4 regions of the Streptomyces sp. NPDC029956 genome follow, and region 1 is predicted to be linked to each of the others. Evidence: riboswitches for the same ligand, from Rfam matches in the RefSeq annotation. Region 1 holds a riboswitch; each other region holds the start of a gene.

What was found. A riboswitch is a leader RNA that binds a small molecule or an ion and turns the genes downstream of it on or off. The one in region 1 is predicted to bind cyclic di-AMP.
Region 2: linked by a shared signal. The riboswitch ahead of ACZ4XX_RS22765 (M23 family metallopeptidase) and the one ahead of ACZ4XX_RS30925 (C40 family peptidase) in region 1 are both predicted to bind cyclic di-AMP.
Region 3: linked by a shared signal. The riboswitch ahead of ACZ4XX_RS17940 (M23 family metallopeptidase) and the one ahead of ACZ4XX_RS30925 (C40 family peptidase) in region 1 are both predicted to bind cyclic di-AMP.
Region 4: linked by a shared signal. The riboswitch ahead of ACZ4XX_RS12795 (LysM peptidoglycan-binding domain-containing protein) and the one ahead of ACZ4XX_RS30925 (C40 family peptidase) in region 1 are both predicted to bind cyclic di-AMP.

The regions. Positions count from the first base shown of each region.
Region 1 covers NZ_JBVHZJ010000051.1:12,373-19,994, reverse strand. Annotated here, with positions in the region: gene ACZ4XX_RS30960 (class I SAM-dependent methyltransferase) at 1-122, opposite strand, end outside; gene ACZ4XX_RS30955 (VOC family protein) at 133-477, opposite strand; gene bioD (dethiobiotin synthase) at 555-1,289, opposite strand; gene ACZ4XX_RS30945 (adenosylmethionine--8-amino-7-oxononanoate transaminase) at 1,313-2,593, opposite strand; gene bioB (biotin synthase BioB) at 2,586-3,848, opposite strand; gene ACZ4XX_RS30935 (8-amino-7-oxononanoate synthase) at 3,992-5,173, shown strand; gene ACZ4XX_RS30930 (ATP-binding protein) at 5,330-5,767, shown strand; gene ACZ4XX_RS30925 (C40 family peptidase) at 5,840-6,316, opposite strand; cyclic di-AMP (ydaO/yuaA leader) riboswitch at 6,320-6,450, opposite strand; gene ACZ4XX_RS30920 (hypothetical protein) at 6,841-7,146, opposite strand; gene ACZ4XX_RS30915 (ClpP family protease) at 7,154-7,622, opposite strand, start outside.
Region 2 covers NZ_JBVHZJ010000029.1:17,574-25,195, reverse strand. Annotated here, with positions in the region: gene ACZ4XX_RS22780 (DNA gyrase/topoisomerase IV subunit A) at 1-883, opposite strand, end outside; gene ACZ4XX_RS22775 (M16 family metallopeptidase) at 1,065-2,417, shown strand; gene ACZ4XX_RS22770 (M16 family metallopeptidase) at 2,444-3,811, shown strand; cyclic di-AMP (ydaO/yuaA leader) riboswitch at 4,012-4,177, shown strand; gene ACZ4XX_RS22765 (M23 family metallopeptidase) at 4,190-4,960, shown strand; gene ACZ4XX_RS22760 (GntR family transcriptional regulator) at 5,174-5,857, shown strand; gene ACZ4XX_RS22755 (HPr family phosphocarrier protein) at 6,002-6,283, opposite strand; gene ACZ4XX_RS22750 (bifunctional acetate--CoA ligase family protein/GNAT family N-acetyltransferase) at 6,550-7,622, shown strand, end outside.
Region 3 covers NZ_JBVHZJ010000019.1:101,739-109,360, reverse strand. Annotated here, with positions in the region: gene ACZ4XX_RS17955 (PrsW family intramembrane metalloprotease) at 1-427, shown strand, start outside; gene ACZ4XX_RS17950 (hypothetical protein) at 535-750, shown strand; gene ACZ4XX_RS17945 (hypothetical protein) at 781-1,269, shown strand; gene ACZ4XX_RS17940 (M23 family metallopeptidase) at 1,342-2,490, opposite strand; cyclic di-AMP (ydaO/yuaA leader) riboswitch at 2,502-2,647, opposite strand; gene ACZ4XX_RS17935 (PP2C family protein-serine/threonine phosphatase) at 2,849-4,078, opposite strand; gene ACZ4XX_RS17930 (MFS transporter) at 4,318-5,538, opposite strand; gene ACZ4XX_RS17925 (PLP-dependent cysteine synthase family protein) at 5,535-6,575, opposite strand; gene ACZ4XX_RS17920 (hypothetical protein) at 6,640-7,020, opposite strand; gene ACZ4XX_RS17915 (MerR family transcriptional regulator) at 7,182-7,622, opposite strand, start outside.
Region 4 covers NZ_JBVHZJ010000012.1:171,895-179,516, reverse strand. Annotated here, with positions in the region: gene ACZ4XX_RS12810 (DeoR/GlpR family DNA-binding transcription regulator) at 1-490, shown strand, start outside; gene ACZ4XX_RS12805 (phosphocholine-specific phospholipase C) at 668-2,692, shown strand; gene ACZ4XX_RS12800 (DUF6197 family protein) at 2,765-3,367, opposite strand; cyclic di-AMP (ydaO/yuaA leader) riboswitch at 3,709-3,892, shown strand; gene ACZ4XX_RS12795 (LysM peptidoglycan-binding domain-containing protein) at 3,898-4,779, shown strand; gene ACZ4XX_RS12790 (phosphoribosyltransferase family protein) at 4,773-6,062, opposite strand; gene ACZ4XX_RS12785 (LURP-one-related family protein) at 6,181-6,777, opposite strand; partial or broken gene ACZ4XX_RS12780 (universal stress protein) at 6,976-7,101, opposite strand; gene ACZ4XX_RS12775 (alpha/beta fold hydrolase) at 7,498-7,622, opposite strand, start outside.

The sequences.
Region 1 (7,622 bases):
GCCCGCAGTTCGCCGAGCCCGCCCTTGGCGTCGGCGGACACGCTGAACCGGGCGTAGAAACGCGCGAACAGCGGATGGTGGACGCCGGGTGGGGTGTGGGACGGAGCGTTCGGCGGTGTCATCGGAGCCTCCTCAGCCCGTCACGAAGCAGAACTCGTTGCCCTCCGGGTCCCGCATGACCTGGAAGGAGCCCTGCTCGTCCGAGACGAGACCGCCGACCCGGGACCCGCCCGCGGGCACCGCCTCGTCGGCGGCCAGGGCCGGGTCCTCGACCTCCAGGTCGAGATGGACGCGGTTCTTCACGGCCTTGCCCTCCGGCACCCGCTGGAAGGCGAGCCGGACGAAGTCCGGCGGGTCCACGTACGACCAGTCGCCGCTCCGGTCGACCGGAACACCGCCGAGGAGCCCTGCCCAGAACCGGACCAGAGCGGCCGGATCGGCGCAGTCGAAGACGATCTCCTGAACGTGAGCGCGCATGCCTCCAGCCTACGGAGTGGAGGCACGCGCGTCCCTCGAAACGAGCTGCCGCGTCCTGACTTCACGGGGCTCCCGCGCTACGAGGCTCCCGCGTACGGCTCCGCGAACCGCTCGTGGAACGCCTCCGCGTCCCACGAGCCGCCGAGCGCCGGCCCCAGCCAGCCGCCCGCCGCCGCCCGGAACTCCGCCGGGCCGAGCGACCCCGACCCCTCCGGTACGGCCCCGAGGAGCGGCGTGCCCGCCTCTCGCGGCAGATCCGCGAGGTTGCAGCGCATCGCCAGGTCAGGCGCGTCCGGCCAGCTGCCGATCACCACACCCAGCTGCTCGATCCCGCGCGCCCGCAGCGCCTCCGCCGTCAGGGCCGCGGAGTTGAGCGTCCCCAGTCCGGCGGGGACGACCACGAGAACGGGTGCGCCGAGCAGCGCCGCCGCGTCCGCGAGCGTGCCGCCCTCCTCGTCGAAGCGGACGAGCAGCCCGCCCGCCCCCTCCACGAGCACCAGGTCGTGCTCGGCGGCCAGCTTCCGCGCGGCCTCGGCGACCTCCGCGGGCCCGACCGGGGCGAGCCCGGCCCGCCGGGCCGCCGTCCCCGGGGCCAGCGGCTCCGGGAACCGGCCCAGCTCGGCGGAGCCCACGGCGCCCGAGAGCCGGACGACCTCGTCCGCGTCACCGCGCTCGTCCGGCCCCACGCCGGTCTGCGCCGGCTTGAGGACGGCGACCGTGCGGCCGGCGGCGGTGGCGATCGCGGCGACGGCGGCGGTGACGACGGTCTTGCCGATCTCCGTGCCCGTACCGCTGACGACGATGATTCCCACTGTTGTTCTTCCCGTTCTCCCGGTCAGCCCGCGGCCGCCGCCGCGCGCACGGCGGCGCAGATGCGGGCCAGGTCCTCGTCACCCGTCACGTACGGCGGCATCGTGTAGATCAGGTCGCGGAACGGACGCAGCCACACGCCCGCCCGGACCGCCGCCTCGGTGGCCGCGGCCATGTCGACGTCGTGGTCGAGCTGGACGACGCCGATGGCGCCGAGCACCCGCACCTCGCGCACACCGGGGAGGTCCGCGGCGGGGGCGAGCCCCTCGCGGAGTCCCGTCTCGATGCGCTTGACCTCCAGTGCCCAGTCCTGGGACATCAGCAGGTCGATCGACGCGCAGGCCACCGCAGAGGCCAGCGGATTGCCCATGAAGGTCGGCCCGTGCGCCAGGACGGGAACCTCTCCGCGCGAGATGCCCTCGGCGATCTCCGTCGTGCAGAGCGTGGCCGCCATCGACAGGTATCCGCCCGTCAGCGCCTTGCCCACACACATCACATCGGGCGAGACGCCGGCCTGGTCGGCGCCGAACAGCGTGCCCGTACGGCCGAAGCCGGTCGCGATCTCGTCGAAGATCAGGAGAACCCCGTGCTCGTCGCACGCCTCGCGGAGGACGCGCAGGTACGCGGGCGGGTGGAACCGCATCCCGCCCGCGTTCTGCACCACCGGCTCCACGATCACCGCGGCGACCTCGTGCGCGTGGAGCGCGATCTGCTCCCGCAGCATGTCGGCGTACGACTCCTCGTACGTCACCGGCGGCGCGTCGACGAAGACCTGGCGCTGGAGCACGCCCGACCACAGCTCGTGCATCCCGCCCTCGGGGTCGCACAGCGACATCGGCTGCCAGGTGTCCCCGTGGTAGCCGCCGCGCCAGGTCATCAGGAGCTGCTTGCCGGGTCGGCCCACCGAGCGCCAGTACTGCAGGCACATCTTGGCCGCGACCTCGACGGAGACCGAGCCGGAGTCGCTGAGGAAGACGTGCTGGAGGGGTTCCGGGGTGATCTCGACCAGACGGGTGGCGAGCCGCACGGCCGGCTCGTGGGTCAGCCCGCCGAACATGACGTGGCTCATCCGGTCCAGCTGGCCGTGCGCAGCCTCGTTGAGCACCGGGTGGTTGTAGCCGTGGAGCGCCGACCACCAGGAGGACATGCCGTCGATCAACTCGTCCTGTCCGTGCACCGGTTCCGCAAGCCGGAGCCGGACACCCGACGCGGACTCGACGACCAGCGGCTCCGTTCGTCCCGGCATGGGGCCGTACGGATGCCAGACGTGGGCCCGGTCCAGGGCGAGCAGTTCGTCGTTACGCATTCGGGGCGAGCTCCGTCCCGGCACCGCGGCGGCGCACCGCCACGAGGTCGGGACGCGCCCCCGGCACCTCGCTCGCGGCCTCGGAGGCCGACTCGGTCGCGGGGGCCGCCTGCGCGTGACCGCCGCAGGGACCGCAGCCGCCACCGGCCTCGGCGTGCGAGCCGCAGCCCGCGCCCTCCGCCGCGTCGTGCGAGCCGCAGCCCGCCGACGCCTGGGAACCGCAGCCGCCGCCCGCCGCGGCGAGCGCGTCCGCGCGGTGCTTCGGAAGCGTCGTCGTGCCCGCGCCCTCCACCTCGAAGCCCGCGTCCGCGATCATGTCCAGGTCGGCCTGGCCGGCCTGGCCCTCGCTCGTCAGGTAGTCGCCGAGGAAGATCGAGTTCGCGATGTTCAGCGCCAGCGGCTGCATCGAGCGCAGGTGCACCTCACGGCCGCCCGCGATCCGCACCTCGACGTCGGGGCAGACGAACCGCACCATCGCCAGGATCCGCAGGCAGCGCTGCGGGGTGAGGTTCCACTCCTTGGCGAGCGGCGTCCCCTCGAAGGGGATGAGGAAGTTGACCGGCACCGAGTCGGAGTCGAGCTCGCGCAGCGCGTACACGACGTCGACGAGGTCCTCGTCGGTCTCGCCCATGCCCGCGATCAGACCCGAGCAGGCCGACAGACCGGCGGCGTGCGCCTTCTGCACGGTGTCCACCCGGTCGGCGTACGTGTGGGTCTTGGTGATTCCGGCGTACGTCGCCTCGGACGTGTTCAGGTTGTGGTTGTACGCGTCGGCGCCGGCGTCCTTCAGCCGCTCCGCCTGGCCGTCCGAGAGCAGGCCCAGACAGGCGCACACCTCGACGCCCTCGTTCTGCTCCTTGATGGCCTCGATGGTCCTGCCGACCCGCTCGACGTCGCGGTCCGTCGGACCGCGGCCGCTCGCGACCAGACAGACCCGCTTGGCCCCGCCCGCGACACCCGCGGCGGCGGCCTGGGAGGCCTCGTCCGGCTTCAGCCAGGTGTACTTGAGGATCTCGGCCTTGGAGCCGAGTCGCTGCGAGCAGTACGAGCAGTCCTCGGGGCACAGGCCCGACTTCAGGTTCACCAGGTAGTTGAGCTTCACCCGCCGCCCGAACCACTGTCGGCGCACCTTGCCGGCCGCCGCCACCACATCGAGCAGTTCGTCGTCGGAGGTCGCCAGGACGGCGAGCGCTTCTTCACGGGTCGGCAGCTCGCGCCGCAGCCCCTTCTCCACCAGCGTGTTCAGCAGGTCCATAAGCGCTGATCCTCGCCTACCGCCCACCCCCGGGCCAAGGAGGATCTGAACAAACGCCCCCGATAGAGGTGTGTGGATGACCACATCCCCACCTCGGCATCATCCGGTTAGGGTCTGTGCGCTGCCTACAAAAGGATCGCCGAATGCCACAGGCCGACGACGCACGGGCCGCGGGCCCCCGCCGTACCGCGTTCGACTGGACCGACGCCGAGGCGCGCCGCCGGGCGGACGCCGGTCTCGTCCGTACGCTGCGGCCACGGGCGGCCGAGTCGGACCTGCTCGACCTGGCGAGCAACGACTACCTGGGCCTCACCCGCCGCCCGGAGGTCACCGAGGCGGCGGCCGACGCGGCGCGGCGGTGGGGCGCCGGCTCCACCGGCTCGCGGCTCGTCACCGGCACCACCCGGCTGCACACCCGGCTCGAGCGCGAGCTCGCCGAGTTCTGCGGATTCGAGGCGGCGCTCGTCTTCTCCTCCGGCTACACCGCCAACCTGGCGGCGCTCACCGCGCTCGGCGGCCGGGACTCCCTGATCGTCTCCGACGCCTCGAACCACGCCTCGATCGTGGACGGCTGCCGCCTGGCCCGCGCCGAGACGGCCGTCGTGCCGCACACCGAACCGGAGGCCGTGCGCAAGACCCTCGGCGCGCACCCCGGCCGGCGGGCCCTGGTCGTCAGCGACTCCGTCTTCTCCGTCGACGGCGACAAGGCCCCGCTGCCGGAGCTCGCGGAAGCCTGCCGGGCACACGGCGCCGGACTCGTGGTGGACGACGCCCACGGCTTCGGCGTCCTCGGCGAAGGCGGCCGGGGCGCCCTGCACGAGGCCGGACTCGCGGGCGACGAGGACGTCATCGCCACCCTGACCCTCTCCAAGTCCCTCGGCAGCCAGGGCGGTGCCGTCCTCGGCCCGGCCCGGGTGATCGAGCACCTGGTGAACGCGGCCCGCACCTTCATCTTCGACACAGGTCTCGCCCCGGCCGCCGCGGGCGGCGCCCTCGCGAGCCTGCGTCTGGTCAGGGCCGAACCGGGCCTCGCGGAGCGGGCCCGTACCGTCGCGACCACGCTGCACCGGCAGCTCACCGACGCCGGTCTCACGGCGGCCCGGCCCGACGCGGCCGTCGTCTCGGTGCGCGCGCCCTCGCCGGAGGCCGCCCTGCGCTGGGCGGCGGACTGCCGCGAACAGGGCCTGGCGGTCGGCTGCTTCCGGCCGCCGTCGGTCCCCGACGGGATCTCGCGGCTGCGGCTCACGGCCCGCGCCGATCTGACCGACGCGGAGATCGGGCGCGCGGTGGGGACGATCCTGCGGACGGCGCCCGACGCAGGGTAGGGCCAAGAGCGTTCCCGGTGAGCAGAGTTCACCGCTTCGGGCGACAGATGGGGACATATCTTGGTGGAACGCCGCGCGGCGCGGTGGGATCGGTGGCACTCTGACGCGAAGCGCAATCCGGGGCGGTGGCCCCGGTGGGAAAGGGACAGCGTCGCCATGGCAGATCACCAGGAAGCATCCGTCACTCTGCCGAGCGAGCCCGCCTCGGTCCCCACGGCCCGGCGGTACGTCGCGGACGTCCTCATGGAGTGGGGACTGGACGATGCCGCCGAGATCGCGGACTCGATCCGGCTGATCGTCTCCGAACTGGCCACCAACGCCGTCCTGCACACCCTCGGCCAGTCGCCCACCTTCACGGTGGACGTCCGCCTGGAGCGCGAGGAGCGGCTCCACATCGGCGTCACCGACAGCCATCCGCGCCGGCCGCGCCGCCTCCCGGCGGCGGTCCAGCAGGACAACGGCCGCGGCATGGTCATCATCCGCGTCCTCGCCGCCGAGGCCGGCGGCCGTCTGTCGGTCACGCCGACCGATGACGGCGGCAAGACGGTCTGGATCACTCTTCCGTGGGCCGTGGCCCCGGTGGCCGCCTGTTAGCCGCTGTCATGTCGGTCAGGGGTACGGCGGCGCCACCGCACCCCTCACGGACGAACCGCTACCGCCGCCTGATCAGCGGACGCGGCCGTAGTAGACCTTCGACGACCAGATCTTGTCGAGCTTCACCCAGGACCCCGTCTTGGGCGAGTGCCAGATCTTGCCGCTGCCGGCGTAGATGCCCACGTGGTAGACCCTCCCGCCGGAGTGGAAGAAGACCAGGTCCCCCTTCTGCCTGGTGGAGGCGGCGATGTGCCGGGTCTTGTTGTACTGCTGCTGCGCGGTGCGGGGCAGCGACTTGCCCGCCTTCTTGTACGCGTAGAGCGTCAGACCGGAGCAGTCGAACCTGGAGGGTCCGGTGCTCCCGTACCGGTACGGAGCTCCCTTCTTGGACTCGGCGACGCTCAGTGCCTTGTTCGCGTGCGTGGTGGCTGCCTGGGCCTCCGTTGCCGCACCGGGTGCGAGCAGCGTGCCGCCTACGGCGGCGAGGGTGAGAGCCGAGACGGCTCCGGCCCGGGACAGCAGGGACGGGACGTGCATCTGCGCAGTCATGCGCAACCCTTCGTCAGCCGCCTGCGAAGGATGACCTGTCGGGTTCGGGCTGGCGAAGATGCCCGGCCGCTGACGCGGCTTCACCCCAAGGGGCGGCCCCGCTGCCGAAACAGCGCGTACGCCCCGTAAAAATCGGGTCCTCCACTCCTGCCGATCCAATCCTGTCGACCAGACGTCCGGGACAGCGGCAGGACTCGGCGTCCGCCCGGACCGCCCCGCCGCGGTGGCGGGGGCTTGTCGTCGACAGGGATCTTGACCCACAGACAGGTCGAAATCCGAGCTGAAACGGCGATATGTGAGGCTCCTCACGACTGATCCATACGGGTGGACAGACAGCCTTTGTGATCTTCGGAGGTTTGGCCAACGAGCCTCGCACCAGCGACGGAACGCCCTATTCCGCCAAATGTGTACACCTGTTGTGCAACTCACCCGGCACATATGTCGACTCGTCGACTACGCCGAACGGGGGAGCGATTCTGCGGTGGGTGTCGGCCGTCCGGAGGTCGTCACGACACGCGGAAATGTCAACTCGCGCGAGTGCGCGGGACGGTGACACGGTCGGCCCGGCGCTCCCCGTCCAACACCCGGAGCGCACGCGCCAACGTGTCCGCGTGCACCTCGTTCTCGCCCCGCATATGCATGAGCGTCAGGGCCTGGAGCAGCGCCTCCGCCCGTCCCACCAGGGCCTGTGCCGCGCGCAGTGCGCCATAGGTATGCGTGCCCCTGGATGGATTGATCTTCCCCAGCAGGTCGACCACCTCCAGGTAGGCGTCGACGAGTTCACTCTCGGCCCGGGTCAGGGCGGGCAGCGGCGGCAGCTCGGGAACCACGGCCGGCTCATCCCGCCGTGCCGCCGACGCCCGCGCGCCGGCTCGTGATCACGTGGTCCACCAGGCCGTACGCGACCGCCGCCGACGCGTCCAGGACCGTGAGGCGGTCGAGGTCGGCGTCGACGCGCTCCCCGTCCTGCCCCGTGTGCTCGGTGAGCATCCCCGCCATCAGCGCGCGGAGGCGGAGCAGTTCGCGGGCGTGGATGTCGAGGTCGCTCGGCTGGCCCTGGAGCGGCTCGTCCATGGCGGGCTGCCGCAGCGTGACCCTGGCGCCCGGCAGCATCATGCGCTTGCCCGGGGTGCCGGCGGCGAGCAGTACGGCGGCGGTGGAGACGGCCTGGCCCAGGCAGGTGGTCTCCACGTCGCAGTGGAGCGAGCGCATCGTGTCGTAGATCGCGGTCATGGAGCTGATCGAGCCGCCGGGGGAGTTGATGTAGAGCGCGATGTCCTGGTCGGGTCCCGCGTGGTCCAGGTAC
Region 2 (7,622 bases), on a different contig from region 1:
TGGAACCGACCAGGTCCTTGATCTTGGAGATGACCTTCTCGGGGCCGACCGTGAACGGCAGCTCGGTCACGACGATGCCCTTGCGGCGCGCCGTCACCGTCTCCACGCTCGTCGTGGCACGGATCTTGAACGAGCCGCGGCCCGACTCGTACGCGTCCTTGATGCCGGAGAGGCCGACGATCCGGCCGCCGGTCGGCAGGTCGGGGCCGGGCACGAAGCGCATCAGCGTCTCGAGGTCGGCGCCCGGGTGACGGATCAGATGGCGGGCGGCCGCGACGACCTCGCCGAGGTTGTGCGGGGGCATGTTGGTCGCCATGCCGACCGCGATGCCCGACGCGCCGTTGACCAGCAGGTTCGGGTAGGCGGCGGGCAGCGCCACCGGCTCCTGCTCCTGGCCGTCGTAGTTCGGCGAGAAGTCGACCGTGTCCTCGTCGATGGACTCGGTCATCATCAGGGCGGCCGGGGCCATCCGGGACTCGGTGTACCGCATGGCGGCCGGCGGGTCGTCGTTGCCCAGGGAACCGAAGTTGCCGTGGCCGTCGACCAGGGGGAGCCGCATGGAGAAGGGCTGCGCCATGCGGACCATGGCGTCGTAGATCGACGCGTCGCCGTGCGGGTGGAGCTTGCCCATCACCTCGCCGACGACACGGGCGCACTTGACGAAGCCCCGGTCGGGCCGGAGCCCCATCTCGCCCATCTGGTAGACGATGCGGCGCTGGACGGGCTTCATGCCGTCACGGGCGTCCGGGAGGGCACGCGAGTAGATCACCGAGTACGCGTACTCGAGGAAGGAGCCCTGCATCTCGTCGACAACGTCGATGTCGAGGATTCGCTCCTCGAACGCGTCGTCCGGCGGCGGTGTCTTCGTGCTGCGGCGGGCCATCGCGGCTGCGGCTCCTTCACCAACAAGGTTGATCTGACGCGGACCATTGTGGACCGTGCCACCGACAGCGCCGACCGCGACCCGGAAGAGGGACATCTCCAGGGGGCGGGAACTTCGCCAGGTGTCGGCGCGCTTGCATACAGTGGCAGGACTTTTTCACATCGCGATCGAAGGGACGTACATGCCCATGGGTCACACGGCCACGGCCGAGGCCGGCTCCGGCGGCCTGACAGCGACCGAGCACCGGTTGGCGAACGGCCTGCGTGTGGTGCTCTCGGAGGACCACCTGACCCCGGTCGCCGCGGTCTGCCTCTGGTACGACGTCGGCTCGCGGCACGAGGTCCCGGGCCGCACGGGCCTCGCCCACCTCTTCGAGCACCTGATGTTCCAGGGCTCGAAGCAGGTCCACGGGAACGGGCACTTCGAGCTCGTGCAGGGCGCCGGCGGCTCCCTCAACGGCACGACGAGCTTCGAGCGCACCAACTACTTCGAGACCATGCCCACGCACCAGCTGGAGCTCGCGCTCTGGCTGGAGGCCGACCGCATGGGCTCGCTGCTCGCCGCCCTGGACGACGAGTCCATGGAGAACCAGCGGGACGTCGTCAAGAACGAGCGCCGCCAGCGCTACGACAACGTGCCGTACGGCACGGCCTTCGAGAAGCTGACCGCCCTGGCCTACCCGGAGGGGCACCCGTACCACCACACGCCGATCGGGTCGATGGCCGACCTGGACGCGGCCACCCTGGAGGACGCGCGGAACTTCTTCCGCACGTACTACGCCCCGAACAACGCCGTGCTCTCGGTCGTCGGCGACATCGACCCGGAGGAGACCCTCGCCTGGGTCGAGAAGTACTTCGGCTCCATCCCCGGCCACGACGGCAAGCCCGCACCGCGCTCCGGCGACCTGCCCGAGGTCATCGGCGAGCAGCTGCGCGAGGTGGTCGAGGAGGAGGTCCCGGCCCGCGCGCTGATGGCGGCCTACCGGCTGCCGCACGACGGCACGCGCGCCTGCGACGCCGCCGACCTGGCCCTGACGGTCCTCGGCGGCGGCGAGTCCTCCCGCCTCCACAACCGCCTGGTCCGCCGCGACCGTACGGCCGTCGCCGCCGGCTTCGGCATGCTGCGGCTCGCCGGCGCGCCCTCGCTCGGCTGGCTGGACGTCAAGACCTCCGGCGGTGTCGAGGTCCCGCAGATCGAGGCGGCCGTCGACGAGGAGCTCGCCCGGTTCGCCGCCGAGGGCCCCACGCCCGAGGAGATGGAGCGCGCGCAGGCCCAGTTGGAGCGCGAGTGGCTCGACCGGCTCGGCACCGTCGCGGGCCGCGCCGACGAACTGTGCCGGTACGCCGTGCTGTTCGGCGACCCGCAGCTCGCGCTGACCGCCGTGGACCGCGTCCTGGCGGTCACCGCCGACGAGGTGCAGGCCGTGGCCGCGGCCACGCTGCGCCCCGACAACCGCGCGGTGCTGGTCTACGAGCCGCTGGCGACCGAACAGAGTGACAACGGCGACGACGAGGAAGAGGGAGCGGACCAGTGACCGACGCCGCCGCGTCTTTGACGAGCATGGACTTCCACCCGCAGCCGACGCCCGGCGTCGCCCGGCCCTGGGCCTTCCCGGCCCCGGACCGAGGCACCCTGGACAACGGCCTGACGCTGCTCACCAGTCACCGTCCCGGCCAGCAGGTCGTGGCCGTGGAGATCTTCCTGCCGGCCCCGCTGGACGCCGAGCCCGCCGGTCTCGACGGTGTCGCCACCATCATGGCCCGCGCGCTCTTCGAGGGCACGGACCAGCAGAGCGCCGAGGAGTTCGCGGCCGAGCTGGAGCGCTGCGGCGCGACGCTCGACGCGCACGCCGACCACCCGGGCGTACGGGTCTCCCTGGAGGTTCCCGTCTCCCGGCTGCCCAAGGCGCTCGGTCTCGTCTCCGAGGCACTGATCGCGCCGGCGTTCCTCGAGACCGAGGTCGAGCGCCTGGTGCGCAACCGCCTCGACGAGATCCCGCACGAGACGGCCAACCCGTCCCGCCGCGCCGCCAAGCAGCTCTCCAAGGAGCTGTTCCCGGCCGAGGCCCGGATGTCCCGGCCGCGCCAGGGCACCGAGGAGACCGTCGAGGCGATCGACGCCGCCGCGGTCCGCGCCTTCTACGAGGCGCACGTCCGGCCCGCCACGGCCACCGCCGTGGTCGTCGGCGACCTCACGGGTGTCGATCTGGACAAGGTCCTCGCCGAGACCCTGGGCGCCTGGACCGGCGAGCCGGCCGAGCCGCTCCCGATGCCGCCGATCACCGCCGACGACACCGGACGGGTCGTCATCGTGGACCGGCCCGGCGCCGTCCAGACCCAGTTGCTGATCGGCCGGGTCGGACCCGACCGCCACGACAGCGTCTGGCCGGCCCAGGTCCTGGGCACGTACTGCCTGGGCGGCACCCTCACCTCGCGGCTCGACCGGGTCCTGCGCGAGGAGAAGGGCTACACGTACGGCGTGCGTGCCTTCGGGCAGGTGCTCCGCTCGGACGGCCGGGGGAACGGCGCCTCGATGCTCGCGATCAGCGGTTCCATCGACACGCCCAACACCGGCCCGGCTCTTGACGACCTGTGGAAGGTGCTGCGGACGCTGGCCGCGGAGGGCCTCACCGACGCCGAGCGGGAGACGGCCGTGCAGAACCTGGTGGGGGTCGCGCCGCTCAAGTACGAGACCGCCGCCTCCGTCGCCGGGACGCTCTCCGACCAGGTCGAGCAGCACCTGCCGGACGACTACCAGGCCCAGTTGTACGCCCGGCTGGCCGAGACCGGCACGGTCGAGGCGACGGCGGCCGTGGTCAGCGCCTTCCCGGTGGACCGGCTCGTCACGGTGCTCGTCGGCGACGCGGCGCAGATCGCGGATCCGGTGCGCGCGCTCGGGATCGGTGAAGTGACCGTCGTGACCGGCTGATTCACGCCGCCGACACGGCAAGGGAGGGCCCCGACGGCATAGTTCGTCGGGGTCCTCCCCTTTGTCCGTATTGAGATCAAGAGTGGCCCTATGGCCTGTGGCATGTCTTACAAAATGCGTGTCCGGTTGGTGATTGAAAGACGATCCGCATAGCGTCAGTGCGTCTGTTCGTCAGTTGCACGTGCCGCATCCGCGGCATCGGACAGACATCGCCGAGTCCCCGTCAGGCGCGAGCCTGGGGAGCCGGGGACCCACACGTAGTCCCTGGGGTGAATCGGGCGCCTTCGTCTCGTACGGAGGGGCTCGTAGGAGACCTTCCTGCTCCGAACCCGTCAGCTAACCCGGTAGGCGAGAGGGAAGGAAAGGATCAGCCCCTACATGGCGTTCACCCGTGCCACCGGGAAGCATCGTGCTCCGAGCCGGATGGCGCGCCGCGGCGTGGGCATCGCCGGCGCGGCGACGCTCGCCACCACAGGCGTCATCGGAACCCTCGCTTCCCCGGCGCTCGCCGCCGACACGGACCACCGCTCGCCCGAGGACACCGGTCTCACCAAGGTGATCACCGAGGACGACCTCGCCGAGCGGATCGACGCCCAGGCCGCCGCCCAGGAGCAGGAGGCCTTCGAGGTCGCCGCCAAGGCGAAGGCCAAGGCCGAGGCGAAGCGCAAGGCCGAGGCCCGTGCCAAGGAGATCCGCCAGGCCGAGCAGCGTGCGGCCCGCGAGGCCGAGCGCCGCCGCCTGGCCTCCTTCCAGCTGCCCGTCGAGGGCACGTACGTGTCCACCGGCTACCAGACCGGCGGCTCGCTCTGGTCCTCCGGCAGCCACTCCGGCATCGACTTCCACGCCTCCTACGGCAGCAACGTCGTCTCCGTCGGCTCGGGCACCGTCGTCGAGGCCGGCTGGGGCGGCGCGTACGGCAACAACATCGTCATCCGGATGAACGACGGCACGTACACCCAGTACGGTCACCTCTCCTCCATCGGGGTCTACGTCGGCCAGAGCGTCGAGCCGGGTGAGCGGATAGGCATCTCGGGTTCGACCGGGAACTCGACCGGCCCGCACCTCCACTTCGAGGCGCGGACGACGTCCGAGTACGGCTCCGACATCAACCCGGTCTCGTACCTGCGCGCCCGCGGCGTCGACGTCTGATCCAGGACGCCCGTCGCGCAGGGCCGGCGGTTCGCCGCCCCCTCGCATCGCAAAAGCCCCGGCTCGTACAGAGCCGGGGCTTTTCGTCGGTCGCGGGACATCGATATTCCACCGGGGCATCGGAAATTCCGGCGCGCTGCAATAGAGTCGCAGATCGGGCGCAGAACAGGCGCCGTCGGAATTGACTCGCGCAGACCAAGGCGGAGGTCGGACATGCGCATTCCCGCGCACTCGGTATGCACGGCGATCCGGGACGACATCGTCTCCGGCGTCTTCGAGCGGGGCAGCCGGCTGACCGAGGACCAGCTGGCCCGCCGGTACGGGGTCTCCCGTGTCCCGGTCCGAGAGGCCCTGCGCACCCTGGAGTCCGAGGGCTTCGTCGTCTCCCGCCGCCACGCCGGGGCGCATGTCGCCGAGCCCACCGAGCAGGAGGCCGCCGATCTGCTGGACATGCGGGCGCTGCTCGAACCGCTGGGGGCGGCCCGTGCCGCCCAGCGGCGCACGGAGGCCCATCTCAAGGTGCTGCGCGGCCTGGTCAGGCTGGGTCAGGAGCGGGCCAGGCGCGGACAGGGCGAAGATCTGCGCTCACTCGGCGGCTGGTTCCACGAGACGCTCGCGCAGGCCTCCGGCAGCCCGGCCCTGACGGCGCTGCTGACCCAGCTGCGGCACAAGATCGCCTGGATGTACACGGTCGAGCAGCCCGAGCGGCCGGTGGACGCCTGGGCCGAGCACGGCGCGATCGTGGACGCCGTGGCGCGCGGTGACGCCGAGCGGGCGCGGACGCTGACCGCGCTGCACGCGGAGCGCTCCCAGTCGCTGCACCGCCTCAAGAGGCCGGACCGCAGCCGTGTGAGGGTTTCGCAACATGCAGTCAACACGGCGAGTTCCCGGAATTAACGCGCGCATCGTATACATGGAATAGGAATTCGGCGCCGTCGCCTCGTGCTGCCCGAAAAGCGGGGCGATGGAAAAGCGAAAGGCCGTGACCGCCGGAATTCCGGCGGTCACGGCCTTTCGTCGTGCAGTGGGGGTCGACCCGGATCAGACGGTCTCGGGAAGCTCGTCCAGGCCCTCGGCGACCAGCTTCGCCAGACGGTCCAGAGCGGCCTCGGCGCCGTCGGCCTCCGAAGCGAGGACGATCTCCTCGCCGCCCTGCGCGCCCAGGCCGAGCACCGCGAGCATGGAGGCGGCGTTCACCGGGGTGCCGTCGGACTTGGCGATCGTCACCGGAACGCCGGAAGCCGTGGCGGCACGGACGAAGATGGACGCGGGGCGGGCGTGCAGGCCCTCGGCCCAGCCGACGTTGACGCGGCGCTCAGCCATGGTGTTGCCCTTCAAGTCTCAAGCGGGTTGTCTAGACCAGTCTCTCACGTGATGCCGCGTGCTCGCGCCGACCTTCGGCCCGGATCGGACCGCCCTTCGGCCCTCCCCCGCCCTGCGCGGCGTGCTCCCTACCTTGCACGGCCGACCCCCGCCGCGCGAGCGATGCCGCCGCCGTGTCGCGACCGGTGCCGTCGCGATGTCGCGGCCGGTGCCGCCGCCGTGTCGCGACCCGTGCCACCGCCGTGTCGCGGCCGTAGGCTGACCCCATGCAGAGCGCGTCGGACCAGCTGCCGGAGCACGACTACCCCGACCACTGGGAAGCGGACGTGGTGCTCCGCGACGGCGGCACCGCGCGCATCCGGCCCATCACGGCCGACGACGCCGACCGCCTCGTCAGCTTCTACGAGCAGGTCTCGGACGAGTCGAAGTACTACCGCTTCTTCGCCCCCTACCCGCGGCTGTCCGCCAAGGACGTGCACCGCTTCACCCACCACGACTTCGTGGACCGGGTCGGCCTCGCGGCGACCGTGGGCGGCGAGTTCATCGCCACCGTGCGCTACGACCGCATCGACGACCGGGGCCTGCCCGCCTCCGCCCCGGCCGACGAGGCCGAGGTGGCCTTCCTCGTCCAGGACGCCCACCAGGGTCGCGGCGTCGCCTCCGCCCTGCTCGAACACATCGCGGCCGTCGCACGCGAGCGGGACATCCGCCGCTTCGCCGCCGAGGTGCTCCCCGCCAACACCAAGATGATCAAGGTCTTCACGGACGCGGGCTACACCCAGAAGCGCAGCTTCGAGGACGGGTCCGTCCGGCTCCATCTCGACCTCGAACCCACCGACCGCTCCCTCGCCGTCCAGCGCGCGCGGGAGCAGCGGGCCGAGGCCCGCTCCGTGCAACGCCTCCTCACGCCCCGGTCCGTCGCCGTCGTCGGCGCCGGGCGCACGCCGGGCGGCGTCGGCCGGACCGTCCTCCGCAACCTCCTCGGGGCCGGTTTCACCGGACGCGTGTACGCGGTCAACGCCGCGCTCACCGAGAACGACGGGCCCGTCGAGTTCGACGGCGTCCCCGCCCACCCCTCCGTCGCGGCCATCGGCGAGCCCGTCGACCTCGCGATCGTCGCCGTCCCCGCCGAACGGGTGCCGGAGGTCGTCGCCGACTGCGGCGAGCACGGCGTCCAGGGCCTGGTCGTCCTCTCCGCCGGATACGCCGAGAGCGGGGCCACCGGGCGCGAGCGGCAGCGCCAGCTGGTCCGGCAGGCCCGCTCGTACGGCATGCGGATCATCGGGCCGAACGCCTTCGGGATCATCAACACCGCCGTCGACGTCCGGCTCAACGCCTC
Region 3 (7,622 bases), on a different contig from region 1:
GGCCTTCGGTCTGCTGACCTGGCTCGCGGTCTGGAGCCGGCAGCGCGAGCTGCGCACGATATCCGGCGAGCTCCCGGCGTACGCGGCGGCCGGGTGGCTCTCCCCCGCCGAGCCGCTCGCGCTCTCCTCGATGCGCGCCCGCCAGCTGGCCCGCGCCTTCGCCGCCCGCACGTACGGGCCGCCGGCCGCGCGGGCCGTCGGCGAGTACGAGTCCTTCGCGACGACCCTGGCGTTCCTGCGGGACCGGGCCCGGCGCGGCACGGCCGGGCCCGACTTCCCGGTCCGGGAGCAGGAGTTGCTGCACCACCTGTGGCAGCGCCGGGCGGTGGCCTCCCCCGCGCTCACGTACGCGGCGCGGGCGACGGGCCAGGTGTGGGCGCCGCCGCAGTACCTGGACTACGACGGCTTCAACCCGTACCGCAGCTAGCCGCGGGCGCGAACGCCCCCCAACAGCCGCCGCGAACTGCCGGTGGCGGTCGCCGGGGCCTCCTAGCGTGCCGGTACACCTTTCGTACCCATCCAGGAGGTTGCAGCATGAAGTACACGAGTCGCCCCGCTGTCGGGGGAACCGCCGCCGCGCTCGCGGCCGCCGCGCTCGTCCTCGGCGGAGCGGGTGCCGCGTCCGCGCAGTCCTCGCCCAGGCCCGGACAGATCACCTCGGCCCAGCTGGAGGCGCACCTGGCCAAGGCGGTCGAGCAGGAGCGCACGGCAGCGGCCTGCACCCCGGCCTGCGCCGGCCAGATCGTGTAGCGGTCCCACGCGACGGACGAGGAGGTGGAGATGAACACCGCGGACCGTTCCGGGGAGAGCAGGACATGGTGCCCGAGCGGCAAGGCCGACGCACCGGAGTCGGTGGTCCTGGGGGTGCGGTCGGGGCAGGACGGCGAGGTCGTGTACCTCGCCGACCCCGTGCCGGCCCGCGACGTGCTGCCGGTCGTCCCGAAGGACGTCGAGCCGACCCGGGTCCTGCGCTTCGCTTCGCACTGCGTCAGCAACTGTCTGCACCGCAGGGGCAATGACTGCGGTCTGGTGGAGCGGGTGGCCGCGACGCCGGCGGACGAGCAGCGGAGCGTGCCGCGGTGTCATCTGCGCCCCCACTGCAAGTGGTGGGTCCAGGTCGGTGTGGACGGCTGCCGCAGGTGCCCGGCCCTGGCGACCACCGTCGTCGAGGGCGACGACCTGGGTGCGCTGGTCGCCGACCCCGGCACCACCCGGGAGCAGCTGGACGCCTGGATCGCGGAGGCCGGGGCCGCGGCGCCCGCGCGGTAGGGCGCACACGGCGGCCGGGGCCGGCGCGCCCGCGCGGACGGACCGGGTCGCCCTCGTGGCGACCCGGGCGGGTCAGAGGCTCAGGCCCTTGGAGCGCAGCCATTCCGCCGGGTCGAGGCCGGATCCGCCGGGCGTGTGCACCTCCATGTGGAGGTGGGCGCCCGTGACGTTGCCGGTGGCGCCGACGCGGCCGATCGTCTCGCCGGTGCCCACGGTCTGGCCGGCGGAGACGGTCATGGAGGACATGTGGGCGTACCAGATCTCGGTGCCGTCCGAGAGCTCCAGGACGACGCGGTAGCCGTACGAGCCGGACCAGCCGGCCGACTTGACGGTGCCGCCGTGGACCGCCTTGAGCGGGGTGCCGGTGGGGGCGGCGAAGTCGAGGCCGGTGTGGTAGCCGGAGGACCACATCGAGCCGGACTGCATGTAGGTGGCGCTGAGGCTGTACGAGGAGAGCGGCAGCGTGTAGCTGGCGGCCAGCTTGGCGAGGCGCTCGGCCTCGGCCGCGGCCTCGGCCTTCGCCTTCGCCTCGGCTTCCGCCTTGGCCTTGGCCTCCGCCTCGGCCTTGGCCTTCGCCTCGGCGGCCGCCTTCTCCGCCGCGTCGGCCTTGGCCACGGCCTCCGCTGCGGCCTTCTCGGCCGCCGCCTTCTCCGCCGCGGCCTTGTCGGCGGCGTCGGCGGAGGCCTGCTGCTGCTCGGCCTGCTGGAGGATGCGGGCGCGCAGGGCCTCGCCCGCGTCACCGGCGCCGGGCGCGGCCTTCGTGGCCGGGCCGTCCTGGGTGACCAGGCCGGCCTGCTGCATCTGCGGGGCCTTCGTGCCCTGCTCGTCGTCGACGGTGGCGTACGTGGCGACGGTGAGCGGGTTCGGGTTGGCGCGGGCCGCGCTGACCGTCTCCTGGGCCTCTTCGGGGAGGAGGTCGCCGACACCGGGGAGGTCGTGGGCGTCCGGCAGGTTGAGGTCGGGCAGGTCCGGGAGGGAGATGGCCACCGGGGGCTTCTCCTGCGCGGTGGCGAGGCCACCCGCACCGACGGCCGCGATCACACCGACGCCGAGGACGGTGGAGGAACGGGCGAAGTTGGAGCGCTGCTTGACGACGCGGTGGCGGCCGCCGGAGCGGAGGGATCCCTCGGTGGGGTTCCACTCGGTGTCCGGGGCGGCAGGACCCGCACCACCACCGAAGGCATCGAAGGGGGCTTCGGGTGCGGGAGTGTTGGACGCCACGAAGGCGCGCTCCTTTCCTTCCTTCTCGCCTACCGGGTTAGCTGACGGGTTCGGAGCAGGAAGGTCTCCTACGGGCACGTCGCACAGGTGCGAAGGGCCCGATTCACCCCAAGTAGTGGTTCCCCGGTTCCTTTTCAGGATTCGGCGCGTGCGCACGGTGCCGTCTCTTGCGACGGCTGGGACGACCGCACTGCGTTATCGAACGTTAATAGACACGGGGTGCCGATTCCAAGCCGTTCCCCTTGATCATTCATTGAATTGAGGGGGAATGGTCCGAGTTGACCCCCCTTCAGTAAGGGACGCCGAAACCCGTGCGATCTGACGTTATGTCAATTGTTATCGCAGTGGCACCCCGCGACTACGGCCGGTGACCGGACCCGCCCCGCGGCGAACCGGAGCCGCTCGGCGGCACCACCGGCATCGTCCGGCGCCGCTCCGGCTGCCCCGTCGCCGGACGGCTCACCGCGAGCAGCGCCATGTCGTCGGTCGACCCGCCGCCGGTGTGCAGCCGTACGTCGTCCACGAGCGCGTCGAGCAGCTCCTCGGGCCCGGGGAAGATCCGCCCGGCGAGCCGTTCACCCGGGTCGTAGAAGACGCCCTCGGCGTCCCGTGCCTCCGACAGACCGTCGGTGTAGAAGAGCAGCGTCGTGCCCGGCGGGTACGGCCGCGCCTCGGCCCGGTCCGGCCACGACGCCAGATCGCCCATGCCCAGCGGCAGCGCCGGCTCGCCCGGCTCCAGCATGTCCAGGCGCCCGTCCGCGTACAGCAGCAGCGGAGGCGGGTGCCCGCGGTTGACGACCCGTACGAAACCGTCGAAGGTGCCGCCCCCGTCACCGCGCGGGATCTCGGCGAGGACGGCCGTGGTGAACCCCTCGAAGGCGTCGAGCCCGTGCCGGCGGGTGCCCTCCCGGGCGAGAGCGCGTTCGAGCCGCTGCGCCACGCCCTCCAGGGTCCGCTCCTGCTCGGCCGCCTCCCGGAACGCCCCGATGACGACGGCGACGGCCTCGACCGCGTCCAGGCCCTTGCCGCGGACGTCGCCGACCACGAGCCGTACCCCGTAGGGGGTGTCCTGGACGGCGAACAGGTCGCCGCCGATGAACGCGTCCGCCTGCGCCGCCTCGTACCGCGCCGCGCACTGCAGCCCGCCGATCCGCTCGGCGGGCGTCGGCAGCACCGCCTTCTGCGCGGTCTCCGCGATGACCCGCGCCGAGGCGAGCCGCTCGCCGCTGCGGAGGACGACCCGGTTGATGAGCATGGCGAGCGCGAAGACCGTGAGCACGGTGAGGAACTCGGTGAGCGAGGGGATCTCGGTCGCGGTGCCGTTGTAGACGTGCAGCCCGGCGGAGGCGAGGACGGCCGCGATCCCGGTGAGCAGCGTCGTGAGGGTGGAGAAGAGCGGTGCCGTGATCAGCGGGGCGGCGGAGAACATCGGCGCCGCGCTGTACTTGGCAGGCGTCAGGACGTCGAAGACGACACCGCCCACGATGATCAGCGGCGGCAGCGCCCGGATGAAGCTCCGGGCGCCCCCGTACGGGCGGCGGCTCGCGCCGCCCGGCCGCCCGCCGATCACTCCTGGGGGGTGCCCCACCTGTGCTCTCCTGCCCGGTCCGTACCCGGCCGCGGCCCGTACCGCGCCCTCCCCAGGGTGGCCGCCGCCGCCCGGGGCGGCGACTCCCACGGGGCCGACTGGCGTACGCCCCGGGGAGGCCCGGCCACGCGCGTGGAGGCAGGACAGCCTGGGCACGCGCGCGTGGAGACGGGACGCTTGGCCACGCGCGCGTGGAGACGGGACAGCGCGCACCCGGCCTCCACGCGCGCGGCCGGGTATCAGTCGGTGGCCGTCCCCTCGGCCAGCCGGCCGCCCCTCGCCAGGAGGGCCATCGCCGCCGCACACCCCAGCCCCACCGCGCACAGCGCGAGCCACGGCACCGCCGACCACCCGGTCACGTCGAGCAGCGCGCCCGTGCCCAGGTTCCCGAGGGTGATCCCGATCCCGCACACCGTGTTGTAGAGCCCGTAGTGGGTGGCCACCCAGCGCCCCCGGGACAGGGCGACGACGGTGTCCATCTCGTACGGGTAGAGCACCGCGTTCGCGACGGCGAGGACCGCCGCGCACAGCAGCAGCCCCACCAGGCCACGGCCCAGGGCCGCCGGGAGCAGGAAGGCCCCGCCCATCAGGGCGAGCCCGAGGACCAGACACCGCTCCCGGCTCAGCCGCCGCCTGCACCAGGCGGTGATCCGCAGCTGCCCGGCGAGCGCGACGAGCGCGGAGACGACGAAGAGCGCCGTCGTGGGTCCCGGGCCGCCGGCGGCGAGCGGCAGCGCCAGATAGACCTGGAAGGACAGCACGTACGAGCCGGTCATCGCGAGCGAGAAGAGCCAGAAGGTCCGGTGGGAGAGCACCGTGCGGAACTGCCCGCGCCCCTCCCCGTCCGGCTCCCGCCGCTCCCCCCGTGCGGGCATGTACCGGAGCTGTACGAGGGTCAGCCCGGCGAACAGCACCGCCGCCACCACACACGTCAGCCGGAACGACACCCCCGTCAGGGCCACCCCCACGAGTGGCCCGAGCAGGATGCCCGCCTGGTAGTACACGTTGAACAGGGCGAAGGCCTCGACCCGCCGCTCCTCCCCCGCCTCCGCCGCGAGACAGGCCCGTACGGCGGGGTTGAACAGCGCCCCCGCGAGCCCGGTCGCGAGCGAGGCGGCGATCAGCATCGGGAGCGACTGCGCGAACGCGAGGGCTCCGAATCCGGCCGTCCGCAGCGCGCAGCCGGCCACGATGAGCGGCTTGAAGCCGAGCCGGTCGGCGAGCGCCCCGCCGACGAGGAACATGCCCTGCTGGGAGAGGTTCCGGGCGCCGAGCACGAGCCCGACCGCCCAGGCCGCCATGCCGAGCCCGTCCGCGAGGTGCGCGGCCAGGTACGGCATGAGCATGTAGAAGCCGAGGTTGATGGTGAGCTGGTTGAGGAAGAGGAGCCGGACGGCCGGTTCGAAGGTACGGCTCTGCTTCCAGACGCCGCCCCTGGGCTGCGCTGTCGTCGTGGTCAACGCGCCGGCCCCGTCCGGTCCATGACCCTGTGGGTCCAGCCGCTGACCGTGTCGGCGGAGACGTACCCGGCGGGATCCTCCCGTACGGGCCCGTCGAGGAGGCCGTGGGCCGCGCAGAACTCGTCGTTGAAGACGGTGTCGAAGTACCGCTGCGGCCCGTCGGGGAAGACGGCCGCGATCCGCGTCCCGCGCGGCCGGGTGCGGGCCAGCCACCCGGCGACCAGCGCGACCGCGCCGACGCTCCAGCCGCCCGTGGCGAACTGACGCGAGGCCAGCCGGCGGGCCGCCCGTACCGCCTCGGCGGGTCCCACCCAGTGGATCTCGTCGAAGGCGCCGTGGTCCACGTTGCCCGGGTGGATGGAGGAGCCGAGGCCGCGCATCAGCCGCTCCCCGGCCGGCAGGCCGAAGACGGTGGAGCCCACGGAGTCCACGCCGACGAGTTCGAGCGCGGGGCTGCTGGTGGCGCGCAGGGCCCGGGAGATCCCGGCCGAGTGGCCGCCGGTGCCGACCGCGCAGACGAGGACGTCGATCCGGTCGAGCTGCCCGGACAGCTCGGCGGCGAGCCCCGCGTACGCGTCGGGGTTGTCGGGGTTCCCGTACTGGTCGGGCCACCAGGCCCCGTCGAGGCTCACGAGCAGCTCGGCGACCCGGTCCATCCGGGCCTGCTGCCAGCCGCCCTTGGGGCTCGGCTCCGGTACGACATGGACCCGGGCGCCGTGGGCGACGAGCATCCGCTCGACGATCGGTTCGAGGCCGGGGTCGGTGACGACGTGCACCGGATGGCCGTGCAGGACCCCGGCGAGGGCGAGGCCGAGGCCGAGGGTCCCGGAGGTGGACTCGACGATCGGGGCGCCGGGCCGCAGCTCACCGCGTCGGCGGGCCTGTTCGACCATGTAGAGGGCGGCGCGGTCCTTGATGCCGCCGAAGTTGAAGCCTTCGAGCTTGGCCCAGTAGCCGTCGTCCGTGCGGAGGACGGGGGTGTTGCCGACGGTCTGCTCGGCGACGGGCAGCAGGCTGCCGGACAGCAGGTTGTTCACGGGTGGGACGTCCTTGGGGTGAGTACGCGGAAGGGGGCCTGGTCACGCGAGGGCGAGACCCGGCTCAGTTCCGGTCCACTCCGAGGGCGATCAACAGCCGGCCCGGCTCGGGGCCGGGTCCCGCCCTGCCCCGGACACAGCGCGCGCGGGGGTCGGCGCGGAGGTCGGCCGCGTACGGCAGGAGCACGGCGCCGCCGGCGTCCGGCGCGGCGAGGGGTGCGGCGGCGGTCTGCGCGGGGAGGTGGACGTCGAAGGACCACCCCTCTCCGGACCGCTCGCAGCCGTGCGGCAGCGCGGGGGCCGAGACGACGGTCGCGGAACCCGAGGGCGGCAGCAGGTGCCCGTGCGAGCCGTGGCAGACGCTGACGAGGAGGGCGAGGAGCGCGAGCAGGACGAGGACGGCGGGCGCCCGCCGGCGTACGTCACTCACGCGCTCGTCACTCATGGTGCGCGTGACACTACGGTGGGGCAGTGCGGGCACACAAAGTGACAGGCGCGGTTTTGGCCACCGTTTACTTCCGACAGCCGGGGCTTCCGGCAGCCGGGTGTCCCGCGGCCGGGGCTTCCGACAGCCGGGCTTCCGGCGGCCCGACGGTTCGGATCGGACTACAGGTTCCGCTCCGCGTAGATCTCCAGCGCGTCACGGACCAGGACTGCGGTGCCCTCACCGTGCCGGTCGTAGTTCGCGGTGAAGCGCGGGTCGTCGACGTACATGCGGCCGAGACCGATCAGGTACTCCTTGCTCGGGGTCGTGGTGGTGGACAGCCACGCGACCTGGCGCCACGCGATCGCCTGCACCTCGTCGCTGTCGGCGGCGAGACCGTCCCTGAGCGCCCGCGCGAAGTCGCGGGCGATGCCGGACTGCTCGTCCATGAACATCTTCTTCTGCGCCGGGGTGAGCGAGCGCCACCAGCGGTCGGCCTTCTCGTAGGCGCCGCGGCCCCAGCGCTCGGTGACCTCCTCCTCGTACACCGTGTGGTCGAAACCGTCGAACACTTCGTCGGCCATGAGCTCTTCTCCGTTCTCGGTCTTGTGGAGAGTGGTCCG
Region 4 (7,622 bases), on a different contig from region 1:
CCTGCGGTTCGCGAGCGGGCGGGCCGACACCGCGGGGACGGCGGGCACGGCGGGAACGGCGAACCCCGGACCCGCCCTGACCGTGGTCACCAACGCGCTCAACATCGCGGGCGAGCTCGCGGTGCGCCCGCAGATCAAGATCGTCACCACCGGCGGTGTCGCACGCCCCCAGACGTACGAACTGGTGGGCCCCCTGACGGTCGGGGTGCTCAACGAGGTCGTGCTCGACGTGGTGGTGCTCGGGGTCGACGGGGTGGACGCCGGGCTCGGCGTGATGGCGCACCAGGAGGACGAGGCGAGCATCAGCCGGCTCTTCGCAGAACGGGCGAGCCGGGTCGTCGTGGTGACCGACTCCTCGAAGATGGGCCGCCGGGCCTTCGCGCGGATCTGTGGTCTGGACCGGATCGATCTGCTCGTGACCGACACGGGCATCGACGCGGAGACGGTCGCCCAGCTCACCGAGGCCGGCGTGAAGGTCCTGACCGTCTGACCCTTCCCACGTCATTGGTATGCAGTTGGACCAATCCACAGCCCAGAATTCCCTGGCTCCCTGGCGCCCTGGGCTGTTAACCCACTAATTACCGCACGGCTGTATACCTTTAAGCTCCCCTCCCTCATCATGTCTCCGACGTGCCGCCGGGGCACGCGGTGACAGGAGAGGCGGAGCATGATTCCCATCAGCCGCAGAGGATTCGTCGGGATCGGCGCGGGGCTCGTGGCGGGCGCGGCACTGCCGACGGCCCGGGCCTCCGCCGCGGCGAGGGCCGCCACCGGCACCCTCGCCGACGTCCGGCACGTGGTGATCCTCATGCAGGAGAACCGCAGCTTCGACCACTACTTCGGCACCCTGCGCGGCGTACGGGGCTTCGGCGACCGCGCCGCGGGCAACATCCCCGGCGGCTGGGGCATGTTCAACCAGCCCAACTGGGGCGGCCGCCAGTACCCCTGGAAGCTCAGCGACACCCCGCCCGCCGGCGGCGTGGACGGCGAGACCCTCGCCCAGTGCAACGGCGACCTGCCGCACAGCTGGACCTCTCAGCACGCCGCCTGGAACAAGGGCCGTCTCGACAACTGGGTCACCGGCGTCGGCAACACCCGCACGCTCGGCCACCTCGACCGCGAGGACATCCCCTTCCACCACGCGCTCGCCGACCACTACACGATCTGCGACGCCTACTTCTGCTCGACGCTGAGCGCCACCGGCCCCAACAGGACCTTCCTCTGGAGCGGGAAGATCGACGCCTCCAGCAAGGACGGCGGCGAGGAGTCGGGCCTCACCTGGGAGACGTACGCCGAAGCTCTCCAGCGGGCCGGGGTGAGCTGGAAGGTCTACCAGAACGCCCAGGACAACTACGGCGACAACGGTCTCGCGTACTTCAAGAGGTTCACCGACGCGCGGCCCGGAGACCCGCTGTACGACCGCGGCATGGGCTCGGTCCCCAAGGTGACCGGCTCGACCCCGGACGACATCGCCGCGGCGATCCGCGCCGACGTCGTGGCGGGCACGCTGCCCCAGGTGTCGTGGGTGGTCGCGAGCGAGGCGTTCTCGGAGCACCCCTACGCACCGCCCGGGGACGGCGCGCACTTCGTCGACCTCGTCCACCGCGCGCTCGCCGCCGACGCCGACGTGTTCGACTCGACGGTGCTGTTCCTCAACTACGACGAGAACGACGGCTTCTTCGACCACGTGCCGCCGCCGGTCGCTCCCCCGGGCACCCCGGGCGAGTACCTCGACGGCGTACCGATCGGCCTGGGCTTCCGGGTCCCCATGATTGTCATGTCCCCGTGGACCCGGGGCGGCTGGGTGAGCTCGGAGGTCTTCGACCACACCTCGGTGCTGCGCTTCATGGAAACCTGGACGACGGCCCTCGGCACCCCGGCCACCTGCCCCCACATCAGCGCCTGGCGACGGAAGGTGACGGGCGATCTGACCGGCGTCTTCGACTTCGCCCACCCGGTGTACGGCGTGCCGGCAGGCCTCCCCTCGACGGCGAAGGTCATCGGTCAGGCGACCTGCGGCCCGCTGCCGAACCCGGCGCCGCAGAACAACGCGCAGCCCGCCCAGGAGTCCGGCACCCGGCCGGCCCGCGCGCTGCCGTACCAGGTGAACGGAAACCTCGACCGCTTCGAGTTCGGGGCCGCGGGCAAGATCCTCGCCTGGTTCTCGATGACGAACCAGGGCGCCGAGGCCAGGCGGGCGGCCCACTTCTCGATCCACCCGCACCAGCACCGCGACACGGCCGCCTGGCAGTACACCGTCGACCCGGGCGGCACGGCCACCGACTACTTCAACATCGGCCTGGGGTCGGGGTCCGGCAAGTACGACATCTCGATGATGGGCCCCAACCGCTTCCTGCGCCGGTTCATCGGGGACGCCTCCAAGGCCGGCAAGTCCGTCGAGGTGACCTCCCGGTTCGCGACCGAGGCGGGGACGGGCCGGACCGCCCTGTGGTTCAAGCTGAGCAACACCTCGGCCGGACCGGTGACGTTCACGATCCGTTCGAACGCCTACCGCACGGACGGCCCCTGGACCTACACGGTCCCCGCCGGCTCGACGCGGGAGGACTTCTTCAACGCGGTCGCCTACCAGGACGGCTGGTACGACTTCACGATCCTGGCCGACATCGACGGGACCTGGTCGCGCCGGTACACCGGTCACATCGAGACCGGGGCGCCCAGCATCACCGGCTGAACCCGCCCTCCCGGTGCGGGGCGGCGGGTGCCTCACCGTCGTCCCGCACCAGCCGCACCGGCGGGCGGCCCGTCAGCGTCCGGCGTGCGCCGCGCGGTGGATCGCGGCGTCGACGAGGGCCACCGCCTCCTCGGCCGTACGGCCCGGGGCGCGGTTCCACGGCCCGATCAGCTCGTGCCACCCCCGCGAGCGGAGCTCGGCCATGATCCAGGCGGCCGCCTCGTTCATCGTCGTCGTGCTGCCGTGGCCGAGGCGGTGCGCGGCGAGGAGCGCACCGCAGACACACCGGGCCCCGCGCACGTCGCGCAGCTTGTACGGGGCGTTCTGCCAGCCCCATTCCGTCAGCACGAGACGCGCGTAGCCGAGGTGGACCGAGGGCCGCAGCTCGGGCCTGCCGATACGGCGCCAGGCGTGCAGCCGGTCGGGCAGAGCGGCTCCGATCCGGCCGGGGAGCCGGCGCTCGGCGGGAAGGGGCGGGGGCAGCGCGTCGAGCGCGTCGGCCACGAGCCGCTCCACCGGCACGGAGAGCAGGTCGCGCCAGCTCTCCACGGCGGGTGCGGGCACCGGTGGCTCGGCCCAGTCCGTGACGATCCGCTGCCAGGTGGCGCTCTCGTAGAGGGCGGCGGCCTCACGGTCGAGGGTCTCGGGGTTGAGCAGGGAGGCGGAGGGCGACATCCGGGCGGCTCCTCGGTCGGGGTACTCCATCGTTCACGAGGAATGTCGGTTTTGCTACTTATGCCCTTGAGTGCCCGCACCGCCGAACGGGTTCTTATCGCCCACTCCACCATAAAGAGAATTACCGCCCCCATTCGGACATCACACACCTGGTGATGCGACTCACTTTTCCGGGGACTCCCCGGTGATCAGTTTCCGCGCAGGCCGTACGGGCCAAGGAAGTTCGATGCGGCGGAGACACCTTCGATCTTGAATTCCATGAATTCGGTGATCCTTTCACCGCCCCCTGGACACAGATCCTCTTGTTCTCCATCGCATTACTGGCCTACGGTCACCTCCATTCGAGCGGATCGCCGAATCCTGCCACCGCTCGAAATACCTCCCTTTCACCCGACGGCAGGAGCGGGGGACCCACGAATACGCCGACCCGGATTCCGGAACGGCTCGGGGTGAAGCCGCGTGCGCGCGGCCGGACATCTCCAGTCCGAACCCGACAGCTCACCCCGAAGGCGCCGGAGAGGAATCCCGTCATGCCTGCTCACGGTAAGCACCGCCGCCCCCGCCGCCCCGTCTCCCGTGGACTCGCGCTCGTCGGCACGGGCGGAGCCGCACTCGCCCTGCCGTTGATCGCCCCGGCCGTGGCCGGCGCCGCGCCCGTTTCCGGAGCCCCGCACAGCGCCGCCAAGGCCATCACCGCCGCCGCCGCTCCGGCAGCGGTGAAGGCCGCCACCAAGGCTCCCGCCGCTCCTGCCGCGGCGCGCACCTATAAGGTCGTCAGTGGCGACTCGCTTTCCCTGATCGCCCAGAAGAAGGGAATTCAGGGCGGCTGGAAGAACCTTTACCGCGCCAACAAGAGCGCCGTGGGTGACAACCCGTCACTCATTCACCCGGGCCTTGAACTGACGCTTCGTCGGGATTCCGTGAAGGCCGCTCCCACACAGGCGGAGAAGGCCGTCACGACCGAACGGGCGAACCGCTCCGAGCGCCGGAGCGCCGCCCCGGCCGCCGCCGCCGGCACGGGCGCCTCGGCCGCCGCTCCCGCGGCTGCCGCCGCACCGGTCAAGGCCGCGCCCGTCGCCGCCACCCCGTACGCGAACAACCTCGACGGATGGATCCGCGAGTCGCTGGACATCATGGCCCAGCGCGGCATCCCCGGCTCGTACGAGGGGATCCACCGCAACATCATGCGGGAGTCCTCCGGCAACCCCCAGGCCATCAACCTCTGGGACTCCAACGCCGTGGCCGGCACCCCCTCCAAGGGTCTGCTCCAGGTCATCGAGCCGACCTTCCTGGCCTATCACGTGCCCGGCACGTCGATGGACCTGTTCGACCCGATCGCCAACATCACCGCCGCCTGCAACTACGCGGCCGACCGCTACGGCTCCATCGACAACGTCAACGGCGCCTACTGATCCCGGAAGTGCCCGGTGAACCAGGAGGTGGCGAGCTCCGCCACCTCCTCCAGGGCGCCAGGCTCCTCGAAGAGGTGCGTGGCGCCCTCCACGACCTCCAGCCGGCTCTCGCAGCGCAGCAGGGACTCGGCCCGCCTGTTGAGGTCCAGGACCAGCGCGTCCCGGCCTCCGACCACGAGCAGCGTCGGGGCCTCGACCCGCGCCAGATGGTCGGCCGCGAGGTCGGGCCGACCACCGCGTGAGACGACGGCGGCCACGGAGGACGCGAGGTCGCCCGCCGCCCACAACGCGGCGGCCGCTCCCGTACTGGCCCCGAAGTAGCCCAGCGGAAGACCTTCGCTCTCCGGTCGCCCGGCGAGCCACTCCGTGGCGCGGGCGAGCCTGCCGGCCAGCAGCGGGGTGTCGAAGACATGCGCCCGGTCGACCGCCTCGACCTCGGTGAGCAGGTCGAACAGCAGCGTTCCGAGTCCCGCACGGTTCAGCGCCCCCGCCACCGCCCGGTTGCGGGGGCTGTGTCGGCTGCTCCCGCTGCCGTGCGCGAACAGGACGATGCCGGTGGCGCCCTCGGGCACCGCGAGCCGTCCGGCCAGCGTGACACCGTCGGCGACGGGGATCCGTACGTCCGCGTCCTGGACGACCGGTCCGTGCGCGGCGCGGATCCGGTCCAGACAGGCGAGGACCTCCGCGTCCGAGGTCTGTGTGAAGTCCCGGTAGAACTGTCCGATCGCGTAGAACAGCTCCGGCGCGTGCACGCTCACCGTCTCGTCGGCCTCGCCGCCGAGCCGGGCCGTCCAGCCGCGGGGCGCCACCGGCACCGCGAGGATGATCCGGGCGGCGCCCCTCGCCCGTACCACGCGGCAGGCCGCCAGCGCCGTGGCGCCTGTGGCGAGACCGTCGTCCACGACCAGGACCGTTCGGCCCTCCAGGGGCACGGACGGCCTGCTGCCCCGATAGCGGCGGGTCCGCTGATCGAGCTCGGCGTGCTCGCGCTCCTCGACCGCGGCCAGATCACGCGCTCCGACCCCGGCCTCGTGGAGCACCCGCTCGTTCACCACCCGGACGCCGCCCTCGCCGAGTGCGCCCATCGCCAGCTCCGGCTGCTGGGGCACCCCCAGCTTCCGTACCAGACAGATGTCGAGCGGTGCGTCGAGGGCATCGGCCACCTCGGCCGCCACCGGCACCCCACCACGCGGCAGACCGAGCACCACGACCTCATGGCCCTTGAGATGGCCGAGCCGGGCGGCCAGCTGCCGACCGGCGTCGGTGCGATCACTGAAGAACATGGCCCGCCCGTCCTTCCGCCTGCACGGCTCCGGGCTCGGGGAGGAGCACCGAGCCCCGTCCCCCGCCCGTCCCTCCAGGGTAAGACGCCCCTTCCCCGACGGGTGGGTGAGCGGGGCGTCAGCGGGACTGGAGGGCGTCGAGGGCCACGGCCTGGGCTATCGCGAGCCGCCGGTCGAGCTCGGGGTCCGCTATGTCGAGCACGTACCGGTCGCGGAGACCGAAGAGCTTCTCGACGGACATCACCGCACGGCCCGACTCGGTGAAGTCGAAGTGGTACGGCACGACGAAGGGAAGCAGGTCGGTGAAGGGCAGGAACTCCCAGGCACGCCGCAGCAGCGCGAGGCCCTCGCTCCGCTCCTGCCCGGTCGTCTCCCCCTCGGCGCCCTCGCTGCTCAGATGCCAGGTGCTGCGGAGCAGGGAGGCGCCGAAGTTCTTGCGGAAGCCGCCCAGCCGGGTGCCGGACGCTCCGTGCACGTCGTAGGTCGCGCCGAGGTCGATCACCTGGCGAGCCTTGAAGCTGAAGAGGACCTGGCGCCGGGACTCGTCGGTGTAGAAGGTGACGTGCTCCTTGAACGCCAGCCTCTTCTGGTGGGCGAAGGCGACGAGTTCGCCCTCCTCGCCGTCCGCTCCCGCCGTGTGCACGAGGTAGCGGTTGGCCATGGGCGTCACCTTCTGCCGGACGAGAAAGCGGTGCTGCGTCTGCGCGAGGCCCATCGAACGTGCTCCTGCTGGTCGTGGGCGGGCCGGTGGTGGACCCGCCCCATGAGGTCGTGAGCACGATGATCCGGTGTCGAGGGGCCGCACCGCTGTCCTCGAAAGTCGTCGCCTCCGTCGACGTTCGGATGACCTTCCGAAGGGGCGCCGAACCGGCGACGGCGGACCGTCCGGGGACCGCCGGCGCCGACCGCGACGTCAGCCGGACCGTTCCACGGTCTCTCCTCGCACCACCGCGACCGGGCAGTCGGCATGGTGGAGCAGCGCCTGGCTGACCGAGCCGAGCAGCAGGCCCGCGAATCCGCCACGGCCCCCAGCGCGGACTCGGAGCCGTCGACACCGACCAGCACGCTCCCCTGTCCCTGTCCCGGTTCCGGGACCGGGACCGGGACCGGGAGCGGGAGCGGGACCGGTCCCCGTCTCGGCCCCGGCCTTCCTGACGCCCTTCGCCCGGAGCCCGGTCCGCAGCCGGACCCCGGCCTCCGTCCGTGCCCTGACCCTCACCCTGAACCTGACCGTGAGGGTTCTCGCCGCGACGTCCCTCGTCGCCGCCCCGCACGACCCCGCCCCGCTCCCGCTCGCCTTGCTCCGCCGTCTCCCGCCCCTCCGCTCCTCCGGCCGGTGCGCTCACCCACCCTTCATGGGCCGGGTGCCCGGCGGCCCGGGGTGCCACCCGGGACCGAAGTCCCCGGTGGCACCACGGAAGGTCCCGAGGTCGCGTCAGGCGGCGAGGAAGGCCTCGATGGCCTCGGCGAGCGCCTGCGGGGTCTCCTCGGGCGCGTAGTGGCCCGCGTCCTTGAGGACCTCCAGACGCGCGTTGGGGTACCAGCGCAGCCAGGTCGCCT